4 regions of the [Micrococcus luteus] ATCC 49442 genome follow, and region 3 is predicted to be linked to each of the others. Evidence: riboswitches for the same ligand, from Rfam matches in the RefSeq annotation. Region 3 holds a riboswitch; each other region holds the start of a gene.
The links. A riboswitch is a leader RNA that binds a small molecule or an ion and turns the genes downstream of it on or off. The one in region 3 is predicted to bind S-adenosylmethionine.
Positions count from the first base shown of each region.

Region 1: another riboswitch for S-adenosylmethionine. It lies ahead of GUV69_RS11805 (methionine ABC transporter ATP-binding protein); the one in region 3 lies ahead of GUV69_RS16315 (DUF1737 domain-containing protein).
Region 2: another riboswitch for S-adenosylmethionine. It lies ahead of GUV69_RS01060 (aminotransferase class V-fold PLP-dependent enzyme); the one in region 3 lies ahead of GUV69_RS16315 (DUF1737 domain-containing protein).
Region 4: another riboswitch for S-adenosylmethionine. It lies ahead of metX (homoserine O-acetyltransferase MetX); the one in region 3 lies ahead of GUV69_RS16315 (DUF1737 domain-containing protein).

Region 1 is NZ_JAAAXP010000001.1:2,609,485-2,617,015, reverse strand. Features, by position in the region: gene acs (acetate--CoA ligase) at 1-239, opposite strand, end outside; gene GUV69_RS11830 (ABC transporter permease) at 230-1,129, opposite strand; gene GUV69_RS11825 (aliphatic sulfonate ABC transporter substrate-binding protein) at 1,129-2,178, opposite strand; gene GUV69_RS11820 (ABC transporter ATP-binding protein) at 2,318-3,133, opposite strand; gene GUV69_RS11815 (CoA-binding protein) at 3,454-3,879, shown strand; gene GUV69_RS11810 (isopenicillin N synthase family dioxygenase) at 3,905-4,933, opposite strand; SAM riboswitch class I at 5,058-5,150, shown strand; gene GUV69_RS11805 (methionine ABC transporter ATP-binding protein) at 5,285-6,085, shown strand; gene GUV69_RS11800 (methionine ABC transporter permease) at 6,078-6,743, shown strand; gene GUV69_RS11795 (LLM class flavin-dependent oxidoreductase) at 6,790-7,531, shown strand, end outside.
Region 2 is NZ_JAAAXP010000001.1:228,816-236,346, forward strand. Features, by position in the region: gene GUV69_RS01055 (class I SAM-dependent methyltransferase) at 1-279, opposite strand, end outside; gene GUV69_RS01060 (aminotransferase class V-fold PLP-dependent enzyme) at 394-1,815, opposite strand; SAM riboswitch class IV at 1,851-1,964, opposite strand; gene hisN (histidinol-phosphatase) at 2,124-2,936, opposite strand; gene rsgA (ribosome small subunit-dependent GTPase A) at 2,991-4,106, opposite strand; gene aroA (3-phosphoshikimate 1-carboxyvinyltransferase) at 4,090-5,487, opposite strand; gene GUV69_RS01080 (DoxX family protein) at 5,494-6,027, opposite strand; gene GUV69_RS01085 (sigma-70 family RNA polymerase sigma factor) at 6,269-7,126, shown strand; gene rsrA (mycothiol system anti-sigma-R factor) at 7,123-7,383, shown strand; gene GUV69_RS23565 (50S ribosomal protein bL37) at 7,492-7,531, opposite strand, start outside.
Region 3 is NZ_JAAAXP010000001.1:3,582,164-3,589,694, forward strand. Features, by position in the region: gene GUV69_RS16295 (LysR family transcriptional regulator ArgP) at 1-245, shown strand, start outside; gene GUV69_RS23645 (DUF1905 domain-containing protein) at 276-470, shown strand; gene GUV69_RS16305 (O-succinylhomoserine sulfhydrylase) at 433-1,641, opposite strand; gene GUV69_RS16310 (rhodanese-like domain-containing protein) at 1,642-2,052, opposite strand; gene GUV69_RS16315 (DUF1737 domain-containing protein) at 2,049-2,324, opposite strand; SAM riboswitch class IV at 2,338-2,451, opposite strand; gene opgC (OpgC domain-containing protein) at 2,719-5,190, shown strand; gene GUV69_RS16325 (acetyl-CoA C-acyltransferase) at 5,230-6,468, opposite strand; gene GUV69_RS16330 (flavin monoamine oxidase family protein) at 6,660-7,531, shown strand, end outside.
Region 4 is NZ_JAAAXP010000001.1:1,758,457-1,765,987, reverse strand. Features, by position in the region: gene hutI (imidazolonepropionase) at 1-30, shown strand, start outside; gene GUV69_RS07990 (DeoR/GlpR family DNA-binding transcription regulator) at 124-912, shown strand; gene GUV69_RS07985 (histidine phosphatase family protein) at 919-1,599, opposite strand; gene GUV69_RS07980 (CPBP family intramembrane glutamic endopeptidase) at 1,743-2,522, shown strand; gene GUV69_RS07975 (VOC family protein) at 2,680-3,318, opposite strand; gene GUV69_RS07970 (bifunctional o-acetylhomoserine/o-acetylserine sulfhydrylase) at 3,523-4,860, shown strand; SAM riboswitch class IV at 4,928-5,042, shown strand; gene metX (homoserine O-acetyltransferase MetX) at 5,056-6,171, shown strand; gene GUV69_RS07960 (hypothetical protein) at 6,237-6,767, opposite strand; gene GUV69_RS07955 (GNAT family N-acetyltransferase) at 7,115-7,519, opposite strand.

The DNA of each region.
Region 1 (7,531 bases), 970 kb from region 3:
GCCACGTTCAGGCGTCCGCCGGCGAACCATTCGATGCGCGGGACCGAGTATTCCGCTTCGTCGGCGGGGACGTCGGGGCCGCTGAGGAGCTCTGCCTTCTCGAACGTGTGGGCGGTGTGCCACGGTTCGGCCCAGTCCAGGCGCCGGGCCGCGTCCTCCCAGAACGCAATCCGCTCGGCTTCGGTGCCGGGGTGCTTGTTGTGTGCGGTTTCAATCGCGTCCACGGTGCTCAGGCCCATCGTTTTACCGCCCATTTCTCTGCCAGGCCCAGGAGGGCATCCGTCAGTTTTCCAATCACGGCCAGCAGCACGATGGCCAGGAAAAGCCTGTCGGTGCGGCCGTTGTTTTGCGAGTCGATCAGCAGGAAGCCGAGCCCCATGGAGGAGGCGATCAGTTCGGCAGCCACCAGGAACAGCCAGGCCTGCGCCAGTGCCAGGCGCAGCCCGGAAAAGACTGCCGGCACCACAGCGGGCAGCTGCACAGTGGTCAGGAGCCTGACGCCCTTGAGCCCGAAGGCGCGGGCCGCTTCCACGAGATTTCGGTCCACGTGGCGCAGGGCCAGGGACACGGTGGTGAAAACGGGGAAGAAGGCGCCGATGATGATCAGGGTGACCTTGGAGTCTTCGCCGATCTTCAGCCACAGGATCAGCAGCGGCACCCAAGCCAGGGACGGGACGGCGCGCAATGCACCGATGGTGGGTGCCAGGAGGGCGTCGGCAATTTTCGACAGGCCCACAGTGGCTCCCAGGATGAGGCCCAATGCGGCGCCGATGAGGAATCCGATCACCACACGCTGGGTGGAAATGGCGATGTGGGTGCCCAGTTCGCCGCGGCCCAGGAGTTCGCCGGCTGCGCCCAGCACCATTGCAGGGGGCGGCAGCTGGACCACACTGAACATGCCGGTGGACGATGCCATCTGCCAGGAGACCAGCAGGATCGCCGGAATGATCAGGCCAAGGGGCAGGCGCGCCCAGTTCCGTGAACGGACCCCGGCGGGAGACCATCCCTTTGCCGGAGCGGTTGCCGAAGCATCCGCCCGGGCGGCGCCTGCCGATGTTGCGGGAGCGGCTGCAGCGCGCTCATCCGCAACACTGTTGCCGGTGAGGAGGGTGTGTTCCGGATTGCTCATCAGGAACCCTTAATGGCTGACGGATCAGCCTTCTTCACCAGCGAGTCGTCGAGAAGGGAGGCCACGGCGTCGTCGATCTGCTGCTGAGTCTTGACGTCGCCGGTTTCCACAAACGTGGGGCCGATCTTCTCCAGTACTTTGCGCTGCGCCTCACCGGGCGCGGCGTCTACGTCCAGGTTGCTGCGTTCCAGAACCACGGTCTTCGCCACGGCCAGATCCAGTCCGGCTACGTCGGCCAGGATCTGTGCCGTCTCGTCCGGGTTGGCAGCGGCCCAGGCGCGGGCTTTTTCGTAGGCGTTCACCACGGCCTGCGCCAGTTCGGGCTTGTCCTTGAGGAAGGACTCGGTGGCGTTGAGGAAGCCGTAGGTGTTGAAGTCCAGGTTCCGGTAGAAGAGCGTCGCGCCCTTCTGCTCGGCACCGGCCATGATCGGGTCCAGGCCGGACCACGCCTGCACGGAGCCGTTCTCCAGGGCCGTGCGGCCATCAGCATGCTGCAGGTTCTGCACGGTCACGTCGCCGGGCTTCAGTCCGGCTTCCTCGAGGGCCTGCAGGAGGAAGAAATAGGGGTCGGTGCCCTTGGTGGCGGCCACGGACTTGCCCTTGAGGTCAGCGACGGACGTGATGCCCGAGCCGGCGGGGGCCACCAGGGCCGCCCATTCCGGCTGGGAGTAGATGCTGATGGTGCGGATGGGCGAACCGTTGGAGCGGGCCAGGAGGGCCGCGGAGCCTGCTGTTGATCCGACGTCGATGGCGCCCGAGCGGAGGGCTTCGTTGGCCTTGTTTGAGCCGGCGGACTGGATCCAGTTGACGGTGACGCCCTGGTCCTTGAGTGAGGCTTCAAGCCAGCCCTGGTCCTTGATGACCAGGCTGAGCGGGTTATAGGTGGCGAAGTCAATGTTCAGCGTCCCGCCCGCCGTGCTGCCCGCAGCCCCGGCCTGGCCGGAAGAGCCCTCACCAGCAACGCAGCCGGTCAGCGCCAGGGCCGAGGCGGCGGCCACGGCGGCTGCCCCAAGGAGGGAACGGCGGGTGAAGGGACGTGCGTGCTGCATGGTTTTCCTTTGCGCTGATGGTGCGGAGGGCGCAAGTTCCGGCCGCGGGTTAATGACCGACGGCGGGCTTTTGCGTTTGTGGGTGAGCGGAGTGGATCTGTGGCCCGGAGGGCCGGGGCTGTGCCGGAAGTTGCGGGCGTCAATGCCCGTCGACACCCAGGCTGGCCAGGAGGGAGACGCGCAGCGTGGCGAGTTCTGCCGAGGCCCGGTCGCGGGGACGGCTGCCTGGCACATCAACGGTCCGCACGATCGTGGCGCCCTGGCCGCCGTCGGCAGTTCCGAGAACGATAATCCGGTCCGCCAGCTGCAATGCCTCGTCAACGTCGTGGGTGACCAGGAGCACTGTGGTGGGTTCGGCCTTGTGCACGTCCAGGAGCAGGTCCTGCATCTTGATGCGGGTCAGGGCGTCCAGCGCACCGAACGGTTCGTCGAGCAGCAGGACCCCGGGGTTGCGTGCCAGTGCCCGGGCCAGGGACGCGCGCTGGGCCATTCCGCCGGAGACCTCGCGGGGGCGGTGCTTGGCGAAACTGTCCAGGCCCACAAGTTCCAGCAGGCGGGACACCTTGGCTTTGCCTTCTTTGGCGCTGCAGCCGGTGGGCAGGCCGATGGCCACATTGGCCTGCAGGGTGTGCCAGGGGAGCAGCCGCGGTTCCTGGAAAGCAAACGCACAGCGGGGATCGATGCCCTGGACGGCGCTGTCCTGGATGACCACGGAACCGGCGCTCGGGGAGTCCAGGCCCGCGGCCGCGCGCAGCAGGGTTGATTTGCCGCAGCCGGACGGTCCCAGGATGGCCAGGACTTCCCCTGCTTCGACGTCGAAGGTGACGTCGCGCAGGACAGTGCGGGCGGCGTCGCCCGTCCCGAAGGTGCGGCGCAGACCGCGGAAGGACACAGGAAGTGCTGAGGAAGAGCCGGTGGTCTTGCCGGCACGCTCGGAAGTCAGGACTGCAGTCATGGGATCACTCCATCGGTCCTGGCAGTAGCACCCTACGGAGTCGAGCCTTTTTGCGGAGTGGTCAGTTCCGCTTACCCAAGGCTTTTTCCTTGCTATCAGCCTGTGCCGTGGGGGCGCCCGCTGACCAGGGTTGCTGCGGCTTCATCGATCCAGGTCTCTCGGCCGCTCGGGATGGTCACTTACCACTACACCCCATGTGAATCAAACAATCCAAATCCGGACTTGTAGTGTGTAATGTTCGTTCACATGCCATCCCGCCCCCTCGTGCCGGTCAAAAATTCGGCATGAGGAACTTTTGCAAAGCGGCGTAGGCTTGGGGCATGGGCCACACCAACGATCCTGCAGTCATAGAGCGCCTTATGCGAACCAAGGGGCGGTGGGCCATCGTCGGCCTGACCACCAACGAGTGGCGCGCCGCCTACGACACGTCCCTTTTTATCCGCGACAGGCTCGGGATGGAGATCATTCCCGTGAACCTGCCGGGCGACCCGGTGCACGGCGAAACCGGGTACCGCACCCTCGCGGATATCCCCGCCGAAAAGCAGCCCGTCGACGTCGTGGACTGCTTCGTTAATTCTCAGAAGGTCGGCGCTGTGGTTGACCAGGCCATTGCGGCCGGCGCCAAAGCCATCTGGATGCAGCTGGGCGTCATCGACGAGGCAGCAGCTGAGCGTGCGAAGGCCGCAGGACTGGATGTTGTGATGAACGTCTGCCCGGCGCAGCAGGCGTGGAAATACAACCTCTGACGGGGCGGATCCGCCCGGCCGGTAATCAGCGCTGCATCAGTCCCGGGTAGTGGCGTTCGGTGACATCCGGGTGGGCGCGCATCCTGCCCTTGAGCATGTTCAGGCCGAATGAGGCGAGCATCGGGTTGGTCGGATCGTCGGAGAGGCCGCGGGCCTGGGCCTTCAGCTCAGGCGGCAGCGGCACGGGATCGATCACGGCATCCAGGCGCGGGGACCAGAAGAACGGCACTGAATAGCGGTCCACGCCGGGCGGCGGAGCCTTGACCCGGTGGATGGTGGCCATCAGGTAGCCTTCGGTGGCTACCTCCAGCATCTCGCCGAGATTCACCACCAGCGCCCCCGGAATGGGTTCCACGGTGGCCCACTCGGTGGTTCCGTGCGGCAGCACTTCCAGCCCGCCCACCTCGTCCTGGAGCAGGAGGGTGACAAAACCGTAGTCCGCGTGTGAGCCCACACCCTGGTCGCCGGCAGCTTCCACCACGCCGCCAACGTAGTGCACCAGCTTGCCCATCCAGGCCGGCTCGTCGCCAAAGGGTTCGTCGAAGTGGTCCTCGGGCAGGCCGAGGGCCACGGCGATGCCGCGCAGGAGTTCCATGGCGACCTCGGACATCAGCTCGGCCCAGGCCATGGCCGCTGGCTCAAGCTCCGGCATTGCCTCGTCCGGCCAGAGGTTATGGCCCTGCAGGAGCCAATAAGGTTGATCCGCCGGATAGTCCACGACCGGCTCGCGTTCCGGCGAAAAGTCGATCTGCTCGCGGGCATCGGCCCTGCCCTGCGTGACTTCCGTGCCCATCCGCGTGTAGCCGCGGAAATGCGGCGACAGCCGGTTATCGAGCTTCATCCGCTCCTCAAGGGGCAGGTCGAAGAAGCGCTTGATGAGGGCCAGGAGCTCTTCGGCCTGGCCGGGAGCGGCGCCGTACCCAGTGATCTGGAAGAAGCCCACGTTATGGGCTGCGTCCCGCAGCTGGTCGATGAATTCCGGGCTGAAGGAACCGTACGGCTGGCGTGCGGTGCTCATGTCCAGAACGGGGATCGTGGCCTGGTCGGGTGACATCTTCGCAGACTAGCACCGGCTGGCTCTCTGTGGGGATCCTCACGTTGAGTAAGGTGTCTTCGCCTTACGGCTTGTGACGTTTTGGTTTTTTCAAAGGTGCCGCCCTGTGCCAGATTCGTTGCTGTAACCATCTCGAGCGGCTGAGAGACCTGGCTCTGTGACGCCGCAGCAACCCCCCTCCTTTTGTGGGCGGTGCTACTGCCAGGACCGATGGAGAACCTCAATGTTCCCGGTCTTGGGCGGCGAAAGCTGAGCCCTGATTCCGGGCTGCGGGTTTCCTCGGGTTAGCCCGGAGGAATTTATGAACGTACAGACTGGCAGCCGCGCGGCGGCCCAAGGACGTGGTGGCCTGTGATTGAGATCCAGAACGTCAGCACCTCATTCGGCTCGCCAAACGGCCGGTTCACGGCCGTTGATGATGTCAGCCTGCACATCCGGCGGGGCACCATCCAAGGCATCATCGGGTTCTCCGGAGCGGGGAAATCCACCCTGCTTCGCAACATTAATCTGCTTGAGCGCCCCACATCGGGCCGCGTCCTGGTGGACGGCGTGGACCTGTTGACTCTGTCCGATGCAGAGCTTCGCACGAAGCGGCACGACATCGGCATGATCTTCCAGCATTTCAACCTGCTCAACAACCTCACTGCGCAGGAGAACGTGGAGCTCTCGCTGAAGTTCGCCGGCGTCGGGAAAGCCGAGCGCCGCCGTCGTGCTGCCGAAACCCTGGCGATCGTGGACCTCAGCGATAAAGCGGGAACCTACCCGGCGAAACTGTCAGGCGGCCAGAAGCAGCGCGTGGCCATTGCCCGCGCCCTTGCCACCGAACCCAAGGTGCTGCTTTGCGATGAGCCGACGTCGGCCGTTGACCCGCGTACAACGGCCTCGGTCCTGCAGTACCTGGCCGACGTCAATGCAGAATTCGGCATCACGATCGTGGTGGTCACCCACGAGATGAACGTCATTAAAGCCATTGCCGACAATGTGGCCGTGATGGAAGGAGGCAAGGTAGTGGAGCAGTTCGACCTCAGCGAGCTGCAGCGCCCCGGCTTCCACCCGGCGACCCAGAGCGGCCGTTACCTGATCTCCGACGAGATCCAGCTTGACCGCTCCGCCCACGCCAAAGCCGTTTCGGAAGGCCTGCTCAATGTTTGACCGCATCCTGGAAGTCCTGCCCGAAATCGGCGTTGCCATGGGGCAGACGCTCACCATGCTGCTGGTGGCCATCCCCCTGGCGGTGCTTCTCGGCACACCCCTGGGCGTCCTGCTCTACACCATCGGCCCTAACGGGCTGAAGCACCGGCCCAGGCTGCACCGCACCCTGGACGGGCTCGTGAACCTGATCCGGTCTTTTCCGTTCCTGATCCTGCTTATTGCGATCATCCCCGTCACCAGGTTCATTGTGGGCACCACCATCGGCACGGCGGCCGTCATTGTCCCGCTGACCATCAACGCGATTCCCTATTTCGCCCGCTTTGTGGAACAGAACCTCAGCCAGCTCGGCAGCGGCGTGGTGGAAGCGGCCCGGTCCATGGGGGCCAGCCGGTCCCAGATCGTCCGCGACGTCCTGATCGTCGAGGCGAAGCCCGGTCTGGTCAGTTCCATCACCATCATGACCGTCAGCTTCATCTCCTACTCGGCGATGGCCGGCCTGGTGGGCGGCGGCGGAATCGGCGACTTTGCCATCCGCTATGGCTACTACCGCTATGAAACTCCGCTGATGATTACCGCCATAGTGCTGATGATCCTCCTGGTCACCATCGTCCAGCTGGGCGGATCGTACATCGCACGGCGCCTGGATAAGCGGCTCTGACCCTGCGCAGCACCCGCACGCACCCACTCCTGCCGAAAGACCTGCCATGACTTCAACACCCAGTAGCCGCTTTGACGGACCCCGCCCCCGTCTGCTGATCAGCGCGTTTGTGATGAACACGTCCAGCCACATCATGGGCGGCCAGTGGCGGCGCCCCGAGGCGCAGCAACACCGCTTTAACGAGCTTCCGCTCTGGATCGACCTGGCCCGCCAGCTCGAAGACGCCAAGTTTGATGCGATCTTCTTCGCCGACGTCGTGGGCCTTTACGGCGATTACGACGGCGGGTGGGCGTCACTGCTGAAAAAGGGCCTGCAGGTGCCGTCCAACGATCCGCTGATCCTGCTGTCCGCGCTCGCCGTGGGAACGAAGGACATCGGACTGGCCGCGACGTCGTCGGTCATCCAGAGCCACCCCTTCCAGTTCGCGCGGCAGATGTCCACTCTCGACCACCTCAGCGGCGGGCGGGTGGCCTGGAACATCGTCACCAGCGTGCTGGAGAACGCGCACCGGAACTTCAATGCCACTGAGCTGACCAAGCATGATGAACGCTACGACTGGGCAGACGAATACGTCGAAGCCGCCTACAAACTGTGGGAGGGTTCGTGGGAGGACGACGCCCTTCTCCTGGATAAGGAAAACGGCGTCCACGCCGACCCCGCAAAGGTCAGCAAGATCTACCACCGCGGGCCGCGGTATTCCATCGACGGGCCGCACCTCTCAGCGCCGTCACGGCAGCGCACCCCTGTGCTGTTCCAGGCAGGCAGTTCGGGCCGGGGACAGCAGTTCT
Region 2 (7,531 bases), 3.4 Mb from region 3:
TGCCGCGATCTCCGGATAATGCGCGCGGAGCTGTTCGAGCATATCGGCGGAGGGATCCACGGCTGCAACGCTCAGGCCCCGCTCCAGCAGGAGGGCGGCGAACTTACCGGTTCCCGCTCCCACATCAACGGCATCACGCGCGCCTGCCGGGACCAGCCAGTCCGCCGAATCGGCAGGGTAGCCGGGACGGACGCGCTGGTAGTGTTCGCCGCCGTCCTGGAAGCTCTGTCCGAGCTCCAGGCGGCGTCCGTGGTCAAGCCTGGGGCCACCCCGTGCCACGTGCGGCCTCCTTCAACTGATTACCATGGGTTTCCTTCGAATTTACCGCATGGCGGGGCAGCATCAGTCAGGGGCCGGAGCACTCACCCCGGGAACAACTCAGTCGGCAAACGCTCAGTCGTCCAGGCAAGGGGCCGCGCCGGCGGTGCCGGGCGTGTTGGGAGCCCAGTGGGGGTATACACGGGTGTCGTTGGCCGGAACCCAGCGGCCCGAATCCACCACATAGTCCCAGCCCAGGCCCGTGCGGCGGAGCTGTTCCAGGCCGGCGAGGAGCCGCTGGGCATCCTCCAGCCGGGAGCCCACACCGAAGCTGGCGCGCAGCGAACCGGATGGCAGGCCGAGGCGCTTCAGCAGCGGGTGCGCGCAGAAGCGGCCGTCCCGCAGGCCCACGCCGTGCTCGGCCGACAGATACGCGGCAACCAGTCCGGCGTCGTAACCGGCCACCGAGAAGTTCACCACGCCGATGGTGCCGGTGCCGGGGTCGGTGTCCGAGAAGATCTGGTGGACCGTCACACCGTCGATCTTTTGCAGCCCGTCCACCAGGTAGGACCGGATGCCCGCCTCATGGGCGTGCCAGCGGTCCTGGTCCAGCGACGCGATGACCTGCGTGGCGCGGGCCAGCGTGGCCGCACCCAGGACGTTGGGGGAGCCGCCCTCGTGGCGGGCCGGGCCGGTGGCCCAGCTGACGCCGTCGAGCCTTGCCTCACGGACGGCGCCGCCGCCTGCCAGGTGCGGGGTGCCGGCGTCGAGCCAGTCGGTGCGGCCCACCAGGACGCCCGCACCGAACGGCGCGTAGAGCTTGTGGCCGGAGAAGGCCAGGTAATCGACGTCGTCTGCGGTGATGTTGATGCGCCGGTGCGGTGCGAGCTGCGCCGCATCCACCACGATGCGCGCACCGTACTCATGCGCCAGGGCGGCGAGGGTGCGGACGGGCAGGATTTCGCCGGTGACGTTGGAGGCTCCCGTGACAGCGAGCAGGCTGACCTGGCCCTGCTGCAGTTCGGTACGGAGCGCCTCGACGGTTCCCGCGATGGTGGGTGCCGCTACAACGCTGCGGTGCGGTACTCCCTGCCATGGCAGGAGGTTGGCGTGGTGCTCGATATCGAGGTAGAGGACGTCGCCGGCGGGGCGTCCCTCCGTGTGCGGCAGACACCCGGCGAGCAGGTTCAGCGAATCTGTGGTGTTCCGGGTGAAGATGACAGAATCGTCGGCGCGGCCGCCCACAAAATCCCGGACGATGTTGCGGGCGTTTTCATACACCGACGTGCTGATCTGCGATGCGTAGCCGGCCCCGCGGTGAACGCTGGCGTAGAACGGCAGGATCTCGTTGAGGTAGGCCGAGACCACCGAAAGGGCGGGGGCAGATGCACCGTAGTCCAGGTTGGCGTAGCGGACGTGGCCGCCCTGGATCAGCGGGGCCTGGATTTCGGCGCCGGTGACGGCGGAAAGGGGGCGTCCCGCAATGGCGGCCAGCTCGCTGGAAATGGCTGCGCTTGTGGTGTTCTGGATGGCGGGGGAGACGGTGGCAGTTGTCACGGAGACCTCACTTGAAAAGGACTCCCGATACCGGGAATCCGCGCTTGCCGGGTCCGTTCCGGACCGGCCTGGTCGTCACCCGGGGCACCCCGCCGCGAATGGAGGGTTGCCGGCCAGCAAACCGGGGTTTAGCGCTGGCACTCGTGACCTGTTAAAGAGCGTAGGACATCGCCGCCGCCGTCGAAAAGCCCAGCCCAATGTTAAGTACTTTGTTACGCGCATTCCGGAATTGGCGGATTAGCCGAAGATGCAAACGGCGGGCACCCCCAAAAGGAGGTACCCGCCGTCGATAATTCGGAATTACTTACCTACAACAGATCGTCCAGGCCGGGGTTAAGCCGTTTGAGGACCTCGGAGTGCAGGATCGAGTTAGTGGCAAGCGCGTTGCCGCCGAACGGACCGTCCTGCCCCTCCAGCGAGGTGAAGCGGCCGCCGGCCTCCACCACAATGGGCACCAGGGCAGCCATGTCGTACAGGTTCAGCTCCGGCTCGCAGGCGATGTCCACGGAGCCCTCCGCCACCATGCAGTAGGACCAGAAATCGCCGTAAGCCCGGGTGCGCCAGACGTCCTCGGTCAGGCCGAGGAATTCGTCCAGGTTGCCGCGTTCCTTCCAGCCGCCCAGGCTCGAGTAGGACAGCGAGGCGTCGGCAAGGTTGGACACGTTCGAGACGCGGAGACGGGTCGCAGCGGCGAGGGACCTGCCCATATACGCGCCCGCACCCTTTGCCGCCCACCAGCGCTTGCCCAGCGCCGGTGCACTGACCACGCCTACAACCGGTTCGCCCTCGTCCACGAGGGCGATCAGGGTAGCCCACACGGGGACGCCCCGGACAAAGTTCTTGGTGCCGTCGATCGGATCAATGATCCACCGGCGTGATCCGTGTCCGGAGCTGCCGAATTCCTCACCGAGCACGGCATCCCGGGGACGGGAACGGGACAGTTGGCCGCGAATGGCCTCCTCGGCCGACTTGTCCGCATCAGTGACCGGCGTCAGGTCCGGCTTGGTTTCGATGTGCAGGTCCAGCGCCTTGAAGCGGCTCATGGTCTGGTCATCCACGGAATCAGCCAGCACATGGGCCAGGCGGAGGTCATCGTTGTAGCTCGAAGCGGATTGGATCATGGTTCCAAACTACCGTCTAACGGCGGCGTGGTTGGGGAGGTCAGCTTCCTGGCGCTAGCTGATGCTACCCAGTTCCTTGGTTTCCTGGCCTTCCAGCCGCGGGTCCGAGCCCAGCAGCCGCCGCAGGGACATAAGACGGGCCGGTCCGGTGGGACCGGCCTTCCCCTCGGCCACCCACGAGTCCAGCCCGCAGTTGACGGCGGCGGCGTTGTGTTTGCAGCCCCGCTCGCAGGCATCCGTGCCCGGTTCCAGGTCCGGGAAGGACCGCAGGATCCGGTCCGGGTCCACGTGCGCCAAGCCGAACGAACGGATGCCTGGGGTGTCGATGATCCAGCTGCCCGCAGGCGCGCCCGTCAGTTTCAGGGCAAGGGCCGACGACGATGTGTGGCGGCCGCGGCCGGTCACCGCGTTCACGCCGCCGGTCGCCCGTTCGGCGCCGGTGAGTGCGTTGACCATGGTGGACTTGCCCACGCCGGAATGGCCCAGCATGACCGACACCTTGCCCTCGAGGTACGCGCGGAGCTGCGAAACTGCATCACTGTTCAGGCGGGCCGAGAGGCCGTCATCGGAGCGGGCATCAATGCCCGAGGCCGCGGAGTCCGACGTGCGGCTGATGATTACCGGGAAGTCCAGGTGCTCATAGTTGGACAACAGTTCCGCGGGATCCTTGACATCCGCTTTGGTGACGAGCAGCAGCGGCTCGATGCCGGCGTCGTAGGCTGCCACCAGGGCGCGGTCGATAAACCCGGTGCGCGGCTCCGGGTTCGCTGCGGCCACCACCACAACCAGCTGATCGGCGTTGGCCACCACCGCACGCTCGATCGGATCCGTGTCATCGGCGCTGCGCCGCAGCAACGTGCGGCGGTCCTGGATCCGGACCAGCCGGGCCAGGGTGTCGGGCTCGCCGGAGACGTCCCCCACCAGGGACACGAAGTCGCCGGCCACCACGGGGGACCGGCGCAGTTCACGGGCCCGCGCTGCGATGATGATCCGCTCATCGCCCGAGTCCTCGCCCACGACGGCGGTGTAGCGGCCCCGGTCCACGGTAATGATGCGGCCCGTGACGGCGTCGTCGTGGCTGGGGCGGTCTTTGGTGCGGGGCCTTGAACCCTTTTTGCTGGGCCGGATCCGGACGTCGGATTCGTCCCAGGAATCAGTGCTGCGGGCCACCGCTGGAACCTTCCGCTCCGTCACCGGACGCGTTGCCCTGCGCCAGCATGTCGGCCCACATCTGCGGGAACTCCGGCATGGTTTTGGCGGTGGTGGCGATGTCCTGCACTTCGATGCCCGGCACGGCCAGGCCCAGGATGGCTCCGGCTGTGGCCATCCGGTGGTCCGCGTACGTGTGTACGACGCCGGCACGCAGCGTGGCCGGGCGGATCACCAGTCCATCGCTGGTTTCCTCGGCGTCGCCGCCGAGCCGGTTGATTTCGGTGACCAAGGCTGCCAGACGGTCCGTCTCGTGGCCGCGCAGATGGGCGATGCCGGTCAGCCGGGATGGTCCGCTGGCCAAGGCACAAAGGGCCGCCAGCGTGGGCGCGAGCTCGCTGGTCTCGTGAAAATCAGCGCCCTTGATCTCAGGGCCGCCTGTCACAGTCAGGACGCCGTCAGTCAGGCTGACGGTCGCGCCCATGTCCGCCAGGATGCTGCGCCAGAGATCCCCGACCTGGGTAGTTCCTGTGGGCCAGTTCGGGATCCTCACAGTACCCCGTGTGGCCAAAGCCGCGGCCAGGAACGGACCCGCGTTGGAGAGGTCCTGTTCTATCCGCTGGTCAAAGGCACGGATGGGTCCGGGGGACACCACCCAGTGGTTCGGGACGGAATCGTCCACCGACACACCCACGCCGCGCAGGACCGCCACCGTCATGTTGATGTGGTCCAGGCTGGGCACCGTATCACCCGCGTGCTCCAGGTGCAGCCCTTCGGTGAACCGCGCACCCACCAGCAGGAGGGCAGAAACGAACTGGGATGACGCGCTGGCGTCAATCACCAGGTGGCCGCCCCGGACTTCCCCGGTGCCCTCAACGGTGAACGGCAGTGCGGAGGGGGTGCCGCCGTCGCCCGCTGTCACGTGCACGCCGAGCCCCTGAAGCGCCTCAATGATGGGGCCCATGGGACGCTTGCGCGCGTGCGGGTCGCCGTCGAAAACGCCCGCACCCTTCCGCAGCGCCGCAAGCGGCGGCACGAAACGCATCACTGTTCCAGCCAGGCCGCAGTCAATGTGCGTCCGTGACGACGGCGCCGCCTGGCTCAGGGGCGTCACCTCAAGGTCCGGCCCGAACGCCCCGTCACCCGGCACCTCGGTAATGGTGGCGCCCAAGTTGCGGAGCGCGTCAATCATCAGGGCGGAGTCGCGGGAATGCAGCGGCGCCCGCAGCCGCGAAGGTCCGTCGGCCAGCGCGGCCAGCACCAGGAACCTGTTGGTCAGCGACTTCGAACCAGGCACCGTGACAGTGGCGTTGATCGGACGGCCAGCAAACGGGGCAGGCCAGTTCGGAACTGTTTCAGTGGAAGGTTGCGGATCAGCTGCGGGCAGGGTGGAACCGGTCATGCGTCCTTACGCCCCCGTTGCGTGCACGGCGCGGCGGACGGCCTTGTCGGCCTCGTGAATCTTCTTGCCGGTGGTCTTCCGGGCCACCGCAGCAGTTTTCCGCGCGTCGGCAGCGATGTGCTCGGCGCGCCAGGCGAGGCCCGGCTTACCGGCGGTGTCCACGGACGCAAGCAGGGCGCCGCCGCTCAGCGAAACGTTCTTGAGGAGCTGGTTGCGGCGCGCGTCGCGGCCTTCCTTGGTGCTGATGTCCGCGCTGCGCCATTCCACAAAGGTGTTCAGCAGCGAAATGACAGTCAGCAGCGTGGCGGAGAGGCGGCTGAACTTGCCCAGGCCGAACAGAAGGCCGGCACCCACCTGCGTGCCGCCGATCACCCGCGCCAGCATCTTCTCGTCCGCCTGGAACGGTAGCGATGCAGCGGCCTTCTGCAGCAGCGGTGAGAGCTGCGTGGCGGTGTCGTCTGCGTTCTTGAGCTTATCCAATCCTGCGATGACGAAACTGGAAGCCAGCATGGGCCGGGCGAGGGTGCGGACAAAGGACATGAATTTCCTCCTGGGTGGACGAACCGCGTCGGGTGCGGCGGAGTCCGTTCTAGTCTTGCACTTTTGGGGAATATTTGCCTGCCGCTCAGGGTTATCGATTTCAGGTCCCCGGGACGGCCGTAGCCGTAGCTTGCTGGATTTTGCCTGGCACGTGCTGACCTGATTCGTGTTGGTCTTGATGAGAGTGGAGTCGCGCTTGAGGTTGTTGAAGGACGGGCAGGAAAGAACCGGGCCCTTGGTAATGCAGGCTCTGGAAACCGATCCTCCGGAGTATGGAACGCCGCGTGCCAAAGCCGTCACAGTAGACTTGGGCGCAATGAGTACCGTGGATCCGGCCCTTGAGGCCATGTATGAGGCCTCGCGACGCGGCGCCAAAACCAGTGACGTGCAGCCCGACGCCCCGGTCCCCGCGCCCGACGCGGCAGCGACCGAATCTGCGGCGGGCGAATCCGGTTCAACCGAGCAGGCCGTTGATATCGCCACTGAGTCAGCCGAAGAACGGCGCATCCGGTTTGAACGGGACGCCATGCAGTACGTGGACCAGCTCTACTCCGCCGCCATGCGCATGGCACGGAACCCGGCTGACGCGGAGGACCTGGTGCAGGAGGCGTACACCAAGGCATTCTCGGCGTTCCATCAGTACAAGCCCGGCACCAACCTCAAAGCCTGGCTCTACCGGATCCTGACCAACACGTATATCAATCTCTACCGGAAACGGCAGCGGGAACCGCTCCAGTCCAACTCGGACACCATCGAGGACTGGCAGCTGGCGAGGGCGGAATCGCACACGTCCCGTGGCCTGCGCTCGGCCGAAGCTGAGGCCCTGGACCACCTCCCCGACTCCGACGTCAAGCGCGCACTTCAGGCCATCCCCGAGGAGTTCCGCCTGGCGGTGTACTTTGCCGACGTAGAGGGCTTCGCGTACAAGGAAATTTCAGACATCATGAACACGCCCATCGGCACCGTGATGTCCCGGCTCCACCGCGGCCGGAAAATGTTGCGGGACCTGCTGGCGGATTACGCCGCCGAACGAGGATTCAAAGGCGCCGTCGATTCACAGGACACGGCCGCGGACAAAAAACAGGAGAACAGGAAATGAGCGACTGCCAAGGATTGGGCGACTGCGATGACACCCGGATGCAACGCATCTACGAGTACCTCGACGGAGCCCTGACCCGCGAGGACATTGCGGAAATCAAGCACCACCTCGATGACTGCCCGGAATGCACCGAGCAATACGACTTGGAGTGCGTCATCCGCAAAGTGGTCAAGCGCTCCTGCACCGAGGCCGCGCCGGATAACCTGAAAAACGCCATTCTGGACCGGATCCACGCCATCCGGCCCGTGGACGCCTGAGCGCAGGCATCCTGCAGCACGCAATGGCACTGAAGTCATAGACGAAGGACCCCGGCAGCCAGGTGGCTGCCGGGGTCCTTCGCTTAAACCGTTACTCCAAGCATTGGCTTAGGTGTTGGGGCGCTTCCCGTGGTTCGCGCCGCCACGC
Region 3 (7,531 bases):
CGCGGCACTATGTGCCGTCGTCGGGCGAGTTCGCGCAGGCCATCCGGCTGGGTCTGGGCTGGGGGCTGCTGCCGGAGCAGCAGTGCATGGCCGACGTCGGAAAGGGGGACCTCGTGGAGCTTGCGCCCGGGAAACCCGTTGATGTCGCGCTCTACTGGCAACGCTGGAAGATCGACTCCCCGGTGCTCAACCAGCTGACCGGCGCCGTGCATGCGACGGCCTCCACGCACCTCCGCCAACCCTGAGCCTCCGGTCAGCAGTACCACTCGCCCGCCATAGGCGGGCCGGGAGCGGCGGCGTTCCGGAAAGGCTTTGGCTCGATCAAAGTCACGGCTGAGATCGCCGGCCACATGTGGCAGACCTCGGTATTTCCGGACAGCACGAGCGGCTCGAAATCCGGCGCGACGGTGAGCCACCCGGCGCGGCCCGCCCCTAGGCCTGCTTCAGCGCCTGTTCGAGGTCGCCGATGAGGTCCTCCACATCCTCCAGGCCCACGGACAGGCGCACCACACCGTCGCTGAGCCCGATGGCCGCACGGCCTTCGGGGCCCATGGCGCGGTGGGTGGTAGTGGCCGGATGGGTGATGAGCGACTTGGCGTCGCCCAGGTTGTTGGAGATGTCGATGATCCGCAGGGCGTCCAGCAGCGCGAAGGCGGCATCCTTGCCCGTGCGGCCGCCCGTCGCGGCAAGTTCGAAGGTGAGCACTGTGCCGCCGGCCTTCATCTGCCTGGCCGCGAGCTCGTACTGGGGATGTGATTTCAGCAGCGGGTACTTGACCCAGCTGACGGCCGGCTGCTGTTCGAGCCACTCGGCCAGCCGCAGCGCGGAGGCGGAGGAGTGGTTCACGCGGAGCGACATGGTTTCCAGGCCCTTGGTGAGCACCCAGGCATTGAACGCGGAGAGGGCCGGGCCGGTGTGACGCATGAGCTGCTTGACCGGGCCATTGATGAACTCTGCCGTACCAAGGATGGCGCCCCCCAGCACCCTGCCCTGGCCGTCGATGTGCTTCGTGCCGGAGTACACAATCACGTCCGCGCCGAACTGCCCGCAGCGCTGCAGCAGGGGAGTGGCAAAGACATTGTCGACGACGACGGTGGCCCCGGCGGCGTGCGCCAGCTCGCTGACCGCGGCGATGTCCACAATCTCCTGCATGGGGTTGGACGGCGATTCGAAGAACACGGCAGTAGTGGGTTCCGACAGGGCTTCGCGCCACTGGTCCAGGTCGGGCCCGTCCACAAACACGGTCTCCACACCCCAGCGCGGCAGGATCTCGTTCAGGATCACAAAGCAGGAGCCGAACAAGGAACGCGCAGCAACCACGCGGTCCCCGGCAGCCAGCAGGGCACCCAGGGCGGTGAATACCGCTGACATGCCCGACGCCGTCGCGAAGCACGCTTCGGTGCCTTCAAGCAGGCGGAGGCGCTCCTGGAAGGTGGCCACTGACGGGTTGCCGTACCGGGAGTAGACAAACCGTTCGTCTTCGCCGGTGAAGGCGCGCTCGGCCGCGGCCGCGGACTCGTAGACAAAGCCGGAGTTCAGGAAGACCGGCTCGGTGGTTTCCTGGAAGTTGGTGCGGTCCAGGCCGCCGCGGACTGCCTGCGTGTCGGCGCTCCAGCCGGCGGCTTCTTCGTTGAAGGTCATCTAGCGGCTTCCCAGGTTGGTGGGCAGGCCGCTGTTCTTCCAGCCGTTGACGGTGCGCTCGCCGTAACGGTCCGGCACACCTTCAAAACCCTCCAGGACGTTGTAGGACGTGAACCCTGCCTGCGTCGCTGCAATGGCGGCGGCGACGGAGCGCTGGCCCGAGCGGCAGATGAACAACAGTTCCGTTGCGCTGTCCTCGGGGGCCTGCTGCGTGAGGTCGGTGATGAAGTCGGCGTTGGGGATGCCGCCGGCGAACGTCCATGGAATGAACAGGGGATCGTTGTCCGTGGCCTTTGTGTCCGGAATGCCGATGTGCGCCCATTCGCCTTCGGTGCGGACGTCCACCAAAATGGCGCCCTGCTCCAGCTTGGCCCACGCTTCGTGCGGGGTGAGGTCTCCGGCGTAGCTCATGCGTGGCCCTCGCCGTCGAACTCGAGGTCCTCGCTGGCGGACAGGTCATCCACGGCGGTGGCGACGGCGGCATCCGCGCTGGCGATGGCCGACGGGAGGATAAGTGCCTGCGCGACGATCACCTGGCCGCCGTTGGACGTTGCGGCCGGGCTGCCGTGCAGGACATACCCTTCGGCCAGGGCCGTGGAAATCCGTTCACAGAAGGACCTGTCATCCGGCCCGGTCACAAGCCGGTACGACAGTTTTTCTTCAGGGGCAGGTGCGTCAGACACGACGGATCTCCTTCTCTCACGCTTGCAGCTCGAATGTCGATATGCCGAGTATTCACCTGAGGCACCCCGCCGCGAAAGGGAGGGTTGCCGACCGGCCAGTCAGGGCTTGGCGCCGGTTCTCATTACTCCCCAAAAACGTAACATCCGGGGCACCCGGCTGCACCGCCGCCGTCGTCATGTTCCGTAACCAATCCGGGGCCTCCAGCCCCGGCCAGGGGGCCGGACAATCGAGGCATCGGGAACACGGCGGTGAACCTTGTGACAGGAGCGTGCACGCAGAACCTGGCAGCGGTGCGGTGACGATCAGCAGGCACGCCTGCGAAGACCGATAGAGTTTTCGCGGCGGCACCGGCCGCCAGCACAAAAGCCGTCCTGGGGGAGGGTCCACACCGCTATGCCAACACTCTTCGCAAACAGGGGCGTGCCGCCGTCGGCCGTGCCCGGAGTACGGAGCACTTTGCCGGCCGCCCTTGTTGCAGCCCTGCTCCTCCTGGTCAGCCTGTTGTCCGCGGGCCCGGCCCACGCGGCCCGGCCTGAGCCGGAGGAGGGCAAACCCCTGCTCGGAGCTGTCCTTGAATGGGGCGAGGACTCGGCGGCGGGATTTGCCGAGCGGCTGGGGGCTTCGCCCGCGCTGCTGGACCACGAAATCTCGCTGCCCGTGCGGTCCGGGGAGGAACAGAACGTCCGGGACTTCTTTGACCAGGCTGCAGGGCAGGGGGCCCATGCCATGCTCACCGTGCGCCCCTCCATGGCGCTGGGCCAGGTGGATGCCGCAGCCGCAAGGGCCTTCGCGGCCAAGGCTAAGGAGCTGGCCTCTGCTTTCCGGGGCACGCTGCTGATCCGGTTCGCCCCCGACATGAACTCAAGCTGGGTGGAGTGGGGTCAGCAGCCGGCCGCCTACAAGGAAGCGTTCCGCACCATTGCTGCGGAGTTCAAAACCGGGGACGACGCCGGCACCGTGATGGTGTGGCAGCCGTACCTTGGGCGGGACTACCCGTTTGAACGCCACCGGGACGCCCCCGCCGCCGGGTCCGAGGGATACGCCCTGCTGGACACCAACGGGGACGGAAGCTGGAACGGTGCAGACGCAGCATACGCGCCCTACTACCCCGGCGATGACGCGGTGGAGTGGGTGGGGCTGACGGCCTATCACGATGACACCGGCGGCAAGGCCGCGGTCAATACCCTCCCCGCCGGCGGTGAGCTCACCGCGATGGTGACGCAGGCAGGGAGCGAAAATTTCTACGCCACATACGCCGCCGGCCGGGACAAACCGATGCTCCTGCAGACGGCCGCCTTTTACAGCCCTGTTGCTGGCGGCGCTGCGGAAGCGGACATCAAGGGGGCCTGGTGGGACCAGACCCTCGCGGCCGCCACAGCGGACGAATTCGACCGGATCGCCGCCGTCGTCTGGGACGAACGGACCAGCACCCGTGATACCGGTGTGGTCAGCATCGACTGGCGAATTACCGGCAACGCCGGCATCGCGCAGGCTGCCGGCGACGGTCTGGCCGCGTCCGGCCTGACCACCGGCCCGGTCACTGCTGTCAGCGGAGGGCAGCAGGCTACGCAGGCCAATTCCCTGGCCGGTCCTGCTGCCTGGAGTGTCGGGGCGGCCATGGTGATCCTCCTGATTGCCTTGTGGCAGTTGCCACGGCGCGTAGGCGTGATTTCCGGCTGGGGCTACGGGGATCCGTCCAAGCGGGATTTCAGGGTGGACCTCCTCCGGGGCCTGGCCATTGTTTTTGTGGTGGTCAACCACCTGGGCATGACATCGCTCTTCCAGCTGCTGACCCAGGAAGCGGTGGGGTTCGTTTCCGGCGCAGAGCTGTTTGTGCTGTTCTCCGGCCTGGTGGTGGGGATGGTGTACGGGCCGAGGGTGAGGGACGATTTCGGCAAGGTGGTGGATCTGACGTCCCGCCGGGCCGGAAAGCTGTACGTCACCGCCCTCGCGGTCCTCATCGGTGTCTTCCTGCTCTCGCTGCTGCCCTTCTTCCAGACCGACGCGCTGACCACCTACGTTGACCAGGGCACCGGCGGCGCGGGACACAACGCCGCCGGCCGGACCTATGACCTGTACGCAGGAATGGAAACTCTCCTGCAGTTCCCGGTGCCCGCCCAGGTCCTGCCCGCCATCGTCCTCCTGCAGTTCGGTCCCTGGCAGTTCAACGTGATGGGCCTTTACGTGGTGCTGCTGCTGGCCAGCCCCCTGATCCTCGCCGCGCTCAACCGCGGCAAGGCCCTGTGGGTTCTGGGCGGCACGCTGGGGATCTACGCCGCGGGTGCTGCCACCCGGGTCAGGCTGCTGCCCTCCCAGTTCGAGGACTCCTTCCCGCTCCTTGTCTGGCAGGTCCTGTTTGTGGTCGGCCTGGTGGCGGGCTACCACCGGCGCCGCATCGTCGCCTGGCTGTCGGCGCACCATTGGGTCGTGGTGGCGTCCACGGTGCTGGCGTTTGTTTTCGCCTTCCTGTCCTGGTGCAACCCCTACCTGGCCAACGGATTCGACCTGCGCCTGGCCGTCATTCCGGACACCGCCTACCGGGCCATGTACGACGCCTTTTTTGCCCGCACCTACCTGGACCCCGGCCGGCTCCTCAACGTCCTGGTCCTGGTGGTGGCGGCCTATGCGTTCCTGACCGCGTACTGGAAGCCGGTGGAGCGGGCCCTGGGCTGGTTCCTGATTCCGCTGGGGCAGGCCACGCTGTACGTCTTCATCATGCACGTTGTGCTCATCGCCGTGATCGCCAACATCCCGGCACTGCGGCAGGGCGACATCCTGGTCAATACGGCCGCCTATGCGGTCATCCTGGGGCTTCTCTGGGTGATGGTGAAGAAGCGGGTCCTGTTCGGCATCATCCCCACCTGAGCCGCTGTCCGCTGACCCCTTAAGCCCGCTTACCGGGCGTCAGGCCTTAAGGATCAGGGCCTCGCCCTGGCCGCCGCCGCCGCACAGGGCCACCACGCCGGTGCCGCCGCCGCGGCGTTTCAGGGCGAGGGCCTGGTGCAGCACGAGGCGGGCCCCAGAGGCACCCACCGGATGTCCCAGGGCAATGGCCCCGCCGTCGGCGTTGATTCTTTCGGCGTCGATCCCCAGGTCCTTCGCAGACTGCACCACCACCGAGGCGAAGGCCTCATTGATCTCGATGAGGTCCAGATCTGCCACGGTCAGGCCCTCGAGTTTCAGGGCGCGCCCGATGGCCCGGGAAGGTTGGGAGTGCAGGGAGCCGTCTGGTCCGGCAGTCTGGCCGTGGCTGCCGATCTCAGCGATCCAGCTGAGCCCGGCCGCTTCCGCCGCTGCCTTGCTGGCCACCACCACGGCGGCTGCGCCGTCGGACAGCGGCGAGGAGGACCCGGCGGTGATGGTGGCGGTGTCCGCTGTGGAGAAGGCGGGTTTCAGCGCCGCGAGGGTCTCGGGCGTCGTGCCCGGCCTGATCCCTTCGTCTGTATCAATCACGACGGCGGCGCCGCGGCGCTGCGGGACCTCCACCGGAGCGATCTCCTCGGCCAGGTACCCGGCCGTCCGGGCGGCTTCGGCCCGTTGATGGGAACGGGCAGCGACGTCGTCCTGGGCCTGGCGGCCGATGCCAAGGCGTGCATTGACGGCGTCCGTAGCGGAACCCATCAGCTCGCCGGTGCGGGGGTCCTGCAGGCCGTCAAAGTTCAGCGCATCCAGCAGCGGCGCATCGCCGATGGCAACGCCGCTCCGGAGCCGGGGCAGCAGGTGCGGAGCGTTGGTCATGGATTCCTGGCCCGCTGCGACAATGAAGTCGGCCTCGCCGGCGCGGATCATCCGGGCGGCATCGATCACGGCGGTCAGCCCGGACAGGCACAGTTTGTTGATGGTCACGGCGGGCACGTCCCACCCGATTCCGGCGGCGAGGCTGGCCTGCCGTGCGGGTCCCTGGCCGGCGCCGGCCTGGATGACCTGGCCCACGATCACGGCCTGGACCTGCTCCGGTGCCACGCCCGTCCGGTCCAGCGCATGGCGGATGGCGTGGGCGCCAAGTTCGGTGGACGTCAGCCCGGCCAGGCCGCCGCGGAACCGGCCGAAGGGAGTGCGGGCGCCGCCCAGGATGACCGGGGTGCGGTCGGCGGTGCCGCCGGCTGCTGCTGGGGACGGATCAACCTTGGCGTCGTTGCCCATGATGGTGCCTTTCGGTGGTGCGGTACTGCCAGCATTTCACGATTTCCGGCTGTTCGGCGCGGGTTTACTGACCGTAGCCGACGTTTACCTCAGCGAAATATGAACGGTACAACACCGAAATTGTCACGTCCTTTGATGAAACATTCTGTCCCTACGCTCACTGTTGTAACGCTTCGGTGAAAGGGAAAAAATTGACAGATGCGACTCGCAGGAATTTCCTCCGCTACGTAGGCATGGTGGGTGGCGCCGGGGTTATGTACCAGACCATGGAGGCCATGGGACTTGCCCCTGACTCGGCAACACCGGCGTTTGCCGCCCCCCGGAAGGGCGACGTCAACGGGGCGGGCAAATCGGTGGTGGTGCTGGGCGGCGGAATCGCGGGCCTGACCACCGCCTACGAGCTCGGCAAGGCCGGCTACAAGGTGACCATCCTGGAAGCGCGCATGCGTCCGGGCGGGCGCAACTGGACGGTCCGTGGCGGCACCGAGGAAACCGACCTGAAAGGGGTCACCCAGCGGGCCACCTTCTCCAAAGACCAGTACATGAATGCCGGGCCAGGCCGGATCCCGCAGCACCACATCACCCTTGACTACTGCAAGGAACTCGGCGTCGCCATCGAGCCGTTCACCAACCAAAACGCGGACGGCTACCTTTTCCGCGAGGGCAGCTCCAAGCTCTCCAACACTCCGGTCCGCCACCGTGCCGCCAAGGCAGACGTCTACGGCTACGTGTCCGAACTGCTCGCAAAAGCCACGGACCAGGGTTCGCTGGACAGCTACCTCAGCCCGGCCGACAAGGAAAACCTCATCTCCTTCCTGGGCAACTTCGGCGCCATCGGAGGCAAGGTCCCCGGAAATGCGGCGGCGAGCTACAAGTACTCGGGCAGCGGACGGAAGGGCTACTCCGTGGCTCCCGGAGCGGGCCTGGAAGCCGGCACACCCCTGGCCCCGGATGCCTTGTCCGACGTCTTCGCCAGCGGCGTCGGGAACTACTTCTCGTTCGAATTCGGCTGGGACCAGGCGATGATGATGTTCCAGCCCGTGGGCGGCATGGACAAGATCCC
Region 4 (7,531 bases), 1.8 Mb from region 3:
GTGTGGCGGGCAGGGGTCCGGGCACGGTAGCGGGCACCATCAAAGTGACGTTTGATGATTGTTTATCTCTGTTATGATCAAAAACGTCACATTTCGGTGATTGTTTGATGCTGGAAGGCCCCCATGACCCGCACTGACCGCCTGACGGCCATCCTGGATATCCTCGCCAAGACCGGGCAGGTGGAGGTGGACGAGATCGTCTCGCAGCTTGGCGTCTCACCGGCCACGGCGCGCCGGGACCTTGACAGCCTCGCCAACCGGCGGCTGTTGACCAGGACCAGGGGCGGTGCCACCATCGGAGCCCTCGCGTATGACCTGCCGGGGCGCTACAACCGTGACGACCACGCGGAAGCGAAGGAGCAGATAGCCCAGGCCGCTTCGGCGCTGATCCGGCCGGGCGCTGTAATCGGACTCTGCGGCGGCACAACCAGTACCGCACTCGCGCAGATCCTGGCCACCCGCGAAGACCTCAACGCACCCGCGAACCAGCCCACGCTGACGGTCGTCACCAACGCCATCAACATTGCTTCCCAGCTGGCCGTCCGGCCCAACATCAAAGTCATGGTGACCGGCGGCATCCTCAACCCCCGCTCCTACGAACTGGTGGGGCCATACACGGACATCATCATGCAGAAGGTGGTCCTGGACATCGCCTTCATCGGTGTCAACGGCATCGACCCCGAGGTGGGACCCACCAACACCGGCGAGGGCGAAGCCTCGGTGAATGCCCTGCTGGCCAGCCGGGCAAGGGTCTCCTACGTGCTGGCAGACTCCTCCAAGGTGGGTGTCCGGGCCTTTGCGACGATGGACGGCTACGCCTTCACCCGGCTTATTACCGACTCCGGCATCTCTGCCGAGGACAAGGCCGCGTTCGAGGCGAAAGGCACCGAAGTGATTGTGGCGCCGCACTAGACGGTGTCAGTACATCACCGGCGGCGCGTCCAGGACGGTTTCGTCCACCCGCCGCGCCACCCATTGGGTGAACGGAATATCCAGTTCATACTTGTCCAGTTCGGTGCGCACCAGGGTCCGGACCTCGGCGTTGTTCGGGTTGTTGAGCGATTCGAAGTACTCCACCGACCAGTGGAACCAGCGCATGCAGAACAGCCGCATGGTCAGGCCGTGGGTCACCAGCAGCGTGTTCGGAGCGTAGTCCGGTTTGGACCAATGCCGGTAGAGCGTTTCCATAAACGATGAAATCCGGTCGTAGACGTCTGAGCCGGACTCGCCCTCCCGAAACCGGTAGAAGAAATGGCCGTACGCGTTGCGAAGTTCCTTCTGGTCCTCGATCTCCCCGCTGATCTGGAAGTTGGCCCAGTCCTGCTCACGGAGGCGCGGCTCTTCGATGACGCGCTCGGTGAGGCTGCCAAGGTTGAGGGCCTCCAGCGTCTGGTAGGCCCGCAGATACGGGGACACATAGACGCAGACCTGCCGGCCGTCCAGCTCCCGCCGGATCTGCTCGCCAGCAGCGGTGGCCTGCTCAAGCCCGAGCGGCGTCAGCGGTATCCGGTAGTCCGGGACCCTGTTGTAGATGGAGGTATCGACGTTGGCCGTTGACTGGCCGTGCCGGATCATGATGATTTTCCCTGGCGCGCTCATAAGCCCCAAGCATAAGTGTCCAACTCCGGACGCTCTCTCACTTGATGTGGGTTTTTGGCGAACGCTCTCTCACCTTGGTGTGCCCGGCGGGCCGGGCATTCAGTAATCAGCAAAGAACCAGCCGCAACAGGCAAGATGGAACCATGTTGGTTCCCTCCCGCCGTCGGCTGCGGATCGAAGTCTGGATTGTCCTGGGACTGTCCCTTGGGCAGTCCGCCGTGTACTCCGTTGTTCAACTGCTCGACAAGATGTCGCGGGCGCCACTGGCGGAGGGAACCTCAACGCTGAACCAGTCGCGGAGCTCCCGCGAGTATTTCGACCTCACTTACCAGTTGCTGGACATTGTCTTTGCCCTGGTGCCCGTGCTGCTGGTCATCTATTTCCTCACGGACCAGCGGCAGCCCGGAACTGGTGCGGACAAACACGGCGGTTCGGCCTTCCAGAAACTCGGGTTCAACTTCACCAGGCCGGGCCGGGACCTGCTGCAGGGCCTGGGCCTCGCAGCACTGATCGGGATTCCCTCCCTCGGCCTTTACGCCGCCGGCCGGGCACTCGGGATCACCACCGCCATCATTCCCAGCGCACTGGATGCCCACTGGTGGACCATTCCGGTCCTGATTCTCTCCGCCCTGCGGCATGCCGTGGTGGAGGAGGTCATTGTGGTGGGCTACCTCCTGGACCGCTTCGGCAAGTTCGGCTGGAGCGTGCCCCTGGCCATTGTCACGAGCTCCCTGCTCCGGGGCACCTATCACCTGTACCAGGGCTTCGGGCCGTTCATCGGCAACGTGGTGATGGGGGTGGTGTTCGCCTGGCTGTACACACGGACCAAGCGGGTGATGCCGCTGGTGATCGCGCACGCACTGCTGGACATCGTGGCGTTTGTTGGCTTCAGCCTGTTCGGCAGGGCAGTGGGCCTGGGCTGACCCAAGGGCCGCACTGGGCTGATGAGAAGCGGCTCCGGGCTTAAAGCGATTCGGCCGCCGTCAGCGGGTGGCGTCGTTGACACCCGCTGAAGGCGGCCGAAGTTATTGTCCGGGCGGCGCTGCCCGGGAGGGTAGGGATTCGGTCAGGGTGGAACCGTCAGATGGTGACGGCCCCGGTGGCGGTTTCGAAGGTTACGGACAGGATGCCGGGGGTGCCCTTGGGAGCGACCCACTCAACAGCGACGTCCTCCAGCGGCTTCTCCACGGGTTCCCCGAGCCACTCAGTAACGCGCTCGGCAGAGCCGGCGATGGTCAGGCAGCTCATCTTGACGTTGCTTTCGTAAGCATTCGACGGGTGGAGGGCGGGGTCGCCCTCCCACTTGAGCATGTACGGAACCTGCGGGTCCGCGATCAGGCCAAGGATGCCGATCTGCTTCCAGATCAGCTCGCGGCCGTCCGGGAACTTGCGGTTGCCGTTGACCGCCGCACGGCCCAGGCGTTCCTCGAAGGGGGCGAGATCGTCCACTTCGACGCACCAGCCCATCCAGCCGCCGCCGGCTTCGGACCGTGCCCGGACTGCCTGCCCGAAGGGAGCCTTGTCCGAGGCCGGGTGGTTCAGGACCTCCACAACTTCCAGGTATTTGTGTCCGGCGAGGGGAATGATCATGTTCCGGGTTCCGAAACGGGGGTGCACTCCACCCTTCACGGCTTCAACGCCGAGGGCGGACGAAATACGTTCGGTGGTGGCAACGAGGCCATCTTGTTCACAGGCGTAAGAGACGTGATCCATGCGCATGCCATCATCTTGGCACTTTGTGATGAGCCTCTCAGCTAAGGGTAGCCTTACTGGGATTTTGTGTTGCGGCCGTTGAGGAAAATCCGGCACCGGGACACCGGAGACAGCCTTTTGACCACCTTCGTCACAATCATGTTCCCTGTCGGGAAGTCTTCCTATGCTGAACGCAACCGAGCAGTGCCACACCACGTCAAGGAGCATTGAATGTCGAACGGATGGTCTTTCGAAACCCGCCAGATCCACGCTGGCCAGGAGCCGGACAGTGCCACAGGTGCCCGTGCCCTCCCGATCTACCAGACGACGTCGTTCGTCTTCCCCAGCGCAGAAAGCGCCGCCAACCGGTTTGCCCTTGCCGAACTTGCGCCGATCTATACCCGCATCGGCAACCCCACGCAGGACGCGGTGGAGCAGCGCATCGCCAGCCTGGAGGGTGGTCTCGCCGCGTTGCTGCTGAGTTCCGGGCAGGCCGCCGAAACGTTTGCCATCCTGAACATTGCCGAAGCAGGTGACCATGTGGTGGCCAGTCCGAGCCTCTACGGCGGCACGTACAACCTGCTGGCGCACACGCTGAAGAAGTTCGGCATCTCTGTAACGTTTGTGGCGGACCCGGACAATCTTGACCACTGGCGCGACGCCGTGCAGCCCAACACCAAGCTCTTCTTCGCCGAAGTGGTGTCCAACCCGCGCCAGGACGTGCTGGACATCGAAGGCGTGTCGCAGGCCGCCCACGACGCCGGTGTGCCGCTGATCGTGGACAACACGCTCTCCACGCCCTATCTGATCCGCCCCCTCGAATGGGGCGCGGACATCGTGGTCCATTCGGCCACCAAGTACCTGGGCGGGCACGGCTCCGCAATCGCCGGCGTGATCGTAGACTCCGGCAAGTTTGACTTCGGCAAGGACCCCGCACGGTTCCCGGGCTTCAACACCCCCGATCCCACGTACAACGGACTCGTCTATGCCAAGGATCTTGGCGCCGGCGGGGCGCTCGGCGCCAACCTGTCCTACATCCTGAAGGCGCGCGTCCAGCTGCTTCGGGACCTCGGCTCGGCAGTGTCCCCGTTCAACGCCTTCCTGATTGCCCAAGGGCTGGAGACGCTCAGCCTGCGCGTGGAACGGCACGTCGCCAACGCCGTCCACGTTGCGCAGTGGCTGGAGGCAAGGGACGACGTCGAATCGGTCGCCTACGCGGGCCTGCCGTCCAGCCCCTGGTACGAACGGGGCCGCAAGTACGGCCCCAAGGGTACCGGCGCGGTGGTGGGGTTCATCCTGGCCGGCGGGGCGGAAGCGGGCAAGCGCTTTGTGGACGCCCTGGAGCTCCACTCGCACGTGGCCAACATCGGGGACGTCCGGTCCCTGGTCATCCACCCGGCATCCACCACGCACAGCCAGCTCTCGGCCGAGCAGCAGGCCATCGCGGGTGTGACGCCCGGGCTGGTCCGGCTGTCGGTGGGCATCGAACACATCGACGACATCATCGCCGACCTCGAAGCAGGCTTCCGGGCGGCCAAGGATGCCACCGGGGGCGGGCCCGGGGAGTAATCACCCGAAAGTCACAACCAGTCACACGCTTGGCCATAGGCCGGGGCTGTTTCGTACACTCATGGAAGGTCATGAGTGCCAGCGACAGCCCCGGCTTGCTGGCCGGCAACCCTCTTTCGTGGCGGGGTGCCCCGGGTGAGGACCTGGCCTGCCGGTCAATTGACGGCAGGCAAGCGCGTAGAAGAGGTCCTTTCCATGACGATCACCATCTCCCGAACAGCGGCTCCCGGAAACGGCGTAGTGCGCTATGCCACCGTTGGCGCCCTGCAGCTCGAGGCCGGCGGTTACCTTCCCGAGGTCACCCTGGCGTACGAAACGTGGGGAACGCTGAACGCTGACGGCTCCAACGCTGTCCTGATTGAGCATGCCCTGACCGGCAGCACCCACGTGACGCGCGGCGACAGTGACGAGCCCGGTTGGTGGGAACAGCTCGCCGGACCGGGTGCACCAGTGGATACTTACCGATTCTTTGTGGTCTCGATCAATATTCTGGGCGGCTGCTACGGGTCCACCGGGCCGTCGTCGGAGGCGCCGGACGGAAAACCCTGGGGCTCCCGGTTTCCGCTGGTGACGCTGCGCGATACAACGGCCGCTGAGGCGCGGCTGGCTGACCAGCTGGGCATCCATAGCTGGTTCGCCGTGCTGGGAGGCTCCATGGGCGGAGCCCGTGCCCTGGAGTGGGCAGTCAGTTATCCGGAACGGGTGCAGCGCTGCGCTGTTATTTCCGTGGGGGCCGCGAGCACGGCTGAACAGATCGCCTTCGCCCAGGCCCAGACACTGGCCATCCGCCAGGATATCAATTTCAACGACGGCGACTACTACGGCGGTCCGCTGCCCGAGGACGGACTGGCCCTGGCCCGGCGGATCGCCCACATCACCTACCGCTCCGCGGAGGAATTCGACGGCCGGTTCGGGCGCTCGGCGCAGCTCCCGGAATCGCCGCTTCGAGCCGCGGCGCTGGGGGAGCGTGGCCGCTACCAGGTGGAAAGCTACCTGGACCACCAGGGCAAGAAACTGGTCAGCCGGTTCGACGCCAACAGTTACATCGCCCTGACCGATGCCCTGATGAGCCACGATGTCACCCGCGGGCGCGGCTCATTGGACGAGGCGCTCAGCCGCGCTACCGCCAGGTTCTTCGTCGCAGCCGTGGACAGCGACCGGTTGTACTTCCCGTCGCAGTCCCGCGAACTGGCCGATGCGCTCCCGGGTGACGTGGATGTCCACGTCATCGAGGCCCCCATCGGCCATGACGGCTTCCTGACCGAAATCGGCCAGCTGGGCAGTCAGCTGCGGAGCACGTTCCTGGTCTAGGATCCGGCTGGTCTAGCTTCCGGCAGGAGTCGGCGTCCTGGCCGGCATCAGCGTCGTGCCCCGGATCAGCCGTTCATGATGTCGGAGCGGCGTTTCATGTATTCCTCCATGGCCAGCTCACCGTTGCTGTACTGCTGGTCCAGTTCGGCGAGCTTCCGGGCGCGGTAGCCCTGCGGGGCCGACGGCGGCGGGGGAGTTCCGGGGGCAGCGGGCGCCGTGGGCGCTTCTGCGCTCGGGCCCGGCTGGGGCTGCCCGAACTGGGGCTGCCCGTATTGCTGAGAATCCCCGTACTGCTGGCCGGGATACTGCTGGCCCGGGTACTGCTGATCCAGGGGCGGGACGGGATTCATGGGAGGCAGCGGCTCGCTCGGCGGCAGGGGCTGCGGGCTCATAATCTGGCGGAAGCCGCCGCTCATGTAGTCCTGTTGTGTATAGCCGTCGCGGGGCTGCCGGTTTTGCTGTCCCGGATACTGGCCGGGGTAGCCCCCGGAGAAGCCCTGGCCCTGGTTCCGTTTGTTGACAGACTTCCGGTACATCCGCATCGCCATGGGTATCACAAACGACAGGATGATGATCCAGAAAAACAAGCTGTTCACGGTATAACGCCTCTCATTGTGTCCTTCCAGCTTAAGCCGCGGCCGGCAAAGGGCGCGTCTCTCGAACGACAGGGCAACTCCAGGGTGTAGACCGCCAGCCGCCGACGGGGCGGGACAGCGCGACGCCTCTCCAACAGCTTCCACCAGACTCCGGAGCCCCGCGCTCCCGGCAGGACTGCCAGGAGGCGGACTTCGGTTTCACCGTCTGTGGCCTGGCGGGCAAGTGGTGACCCGGACGGGAGCAGGCTGGCGGTGCCCGAAGCGTTCGAAGGTCAGCCCTCCCACGTCTTCGACTTCGTTCGCACGGGCCGGGCGGACCCGGTACCTGGCGACTGTTGTTGTCGTGCTCATTGCCCGTCCAGTGCCTTCCTGAAGCAGACGCTGCCGTGGTCGCCGGCGTAGGGGCCAAAGCCCGGAATGCGGCTCCGGCCTTCGCGGGAGTAGAGCGCGATGGCTTCCGGCTGCAGGATCCCGGTCTGCAGCACCAGCTCCGGCAAACCCAGGCCCCTGGCGCTCTCCTCAACCTTCGCCAAAGCCTGACGGGCCAGTGCCCGGCGCCGGAAGGCGGGCGCCACGAAAACCCGTTTGACCTCCCAGTAACCCGGGTTCTTCAGCAGGGCTGCTGTCGCTGCGGGCTGACCGTCGACGACGTCGATCCACACCGTTTCGATGTCCTCCGCCCGGGGTGGCAGCGGCCTCGGCCGTCCCTGTTCGACAAATTCCCGGTACCGGGGCCCAAGCTCAGCGTCCATCTGCCCGCGCAG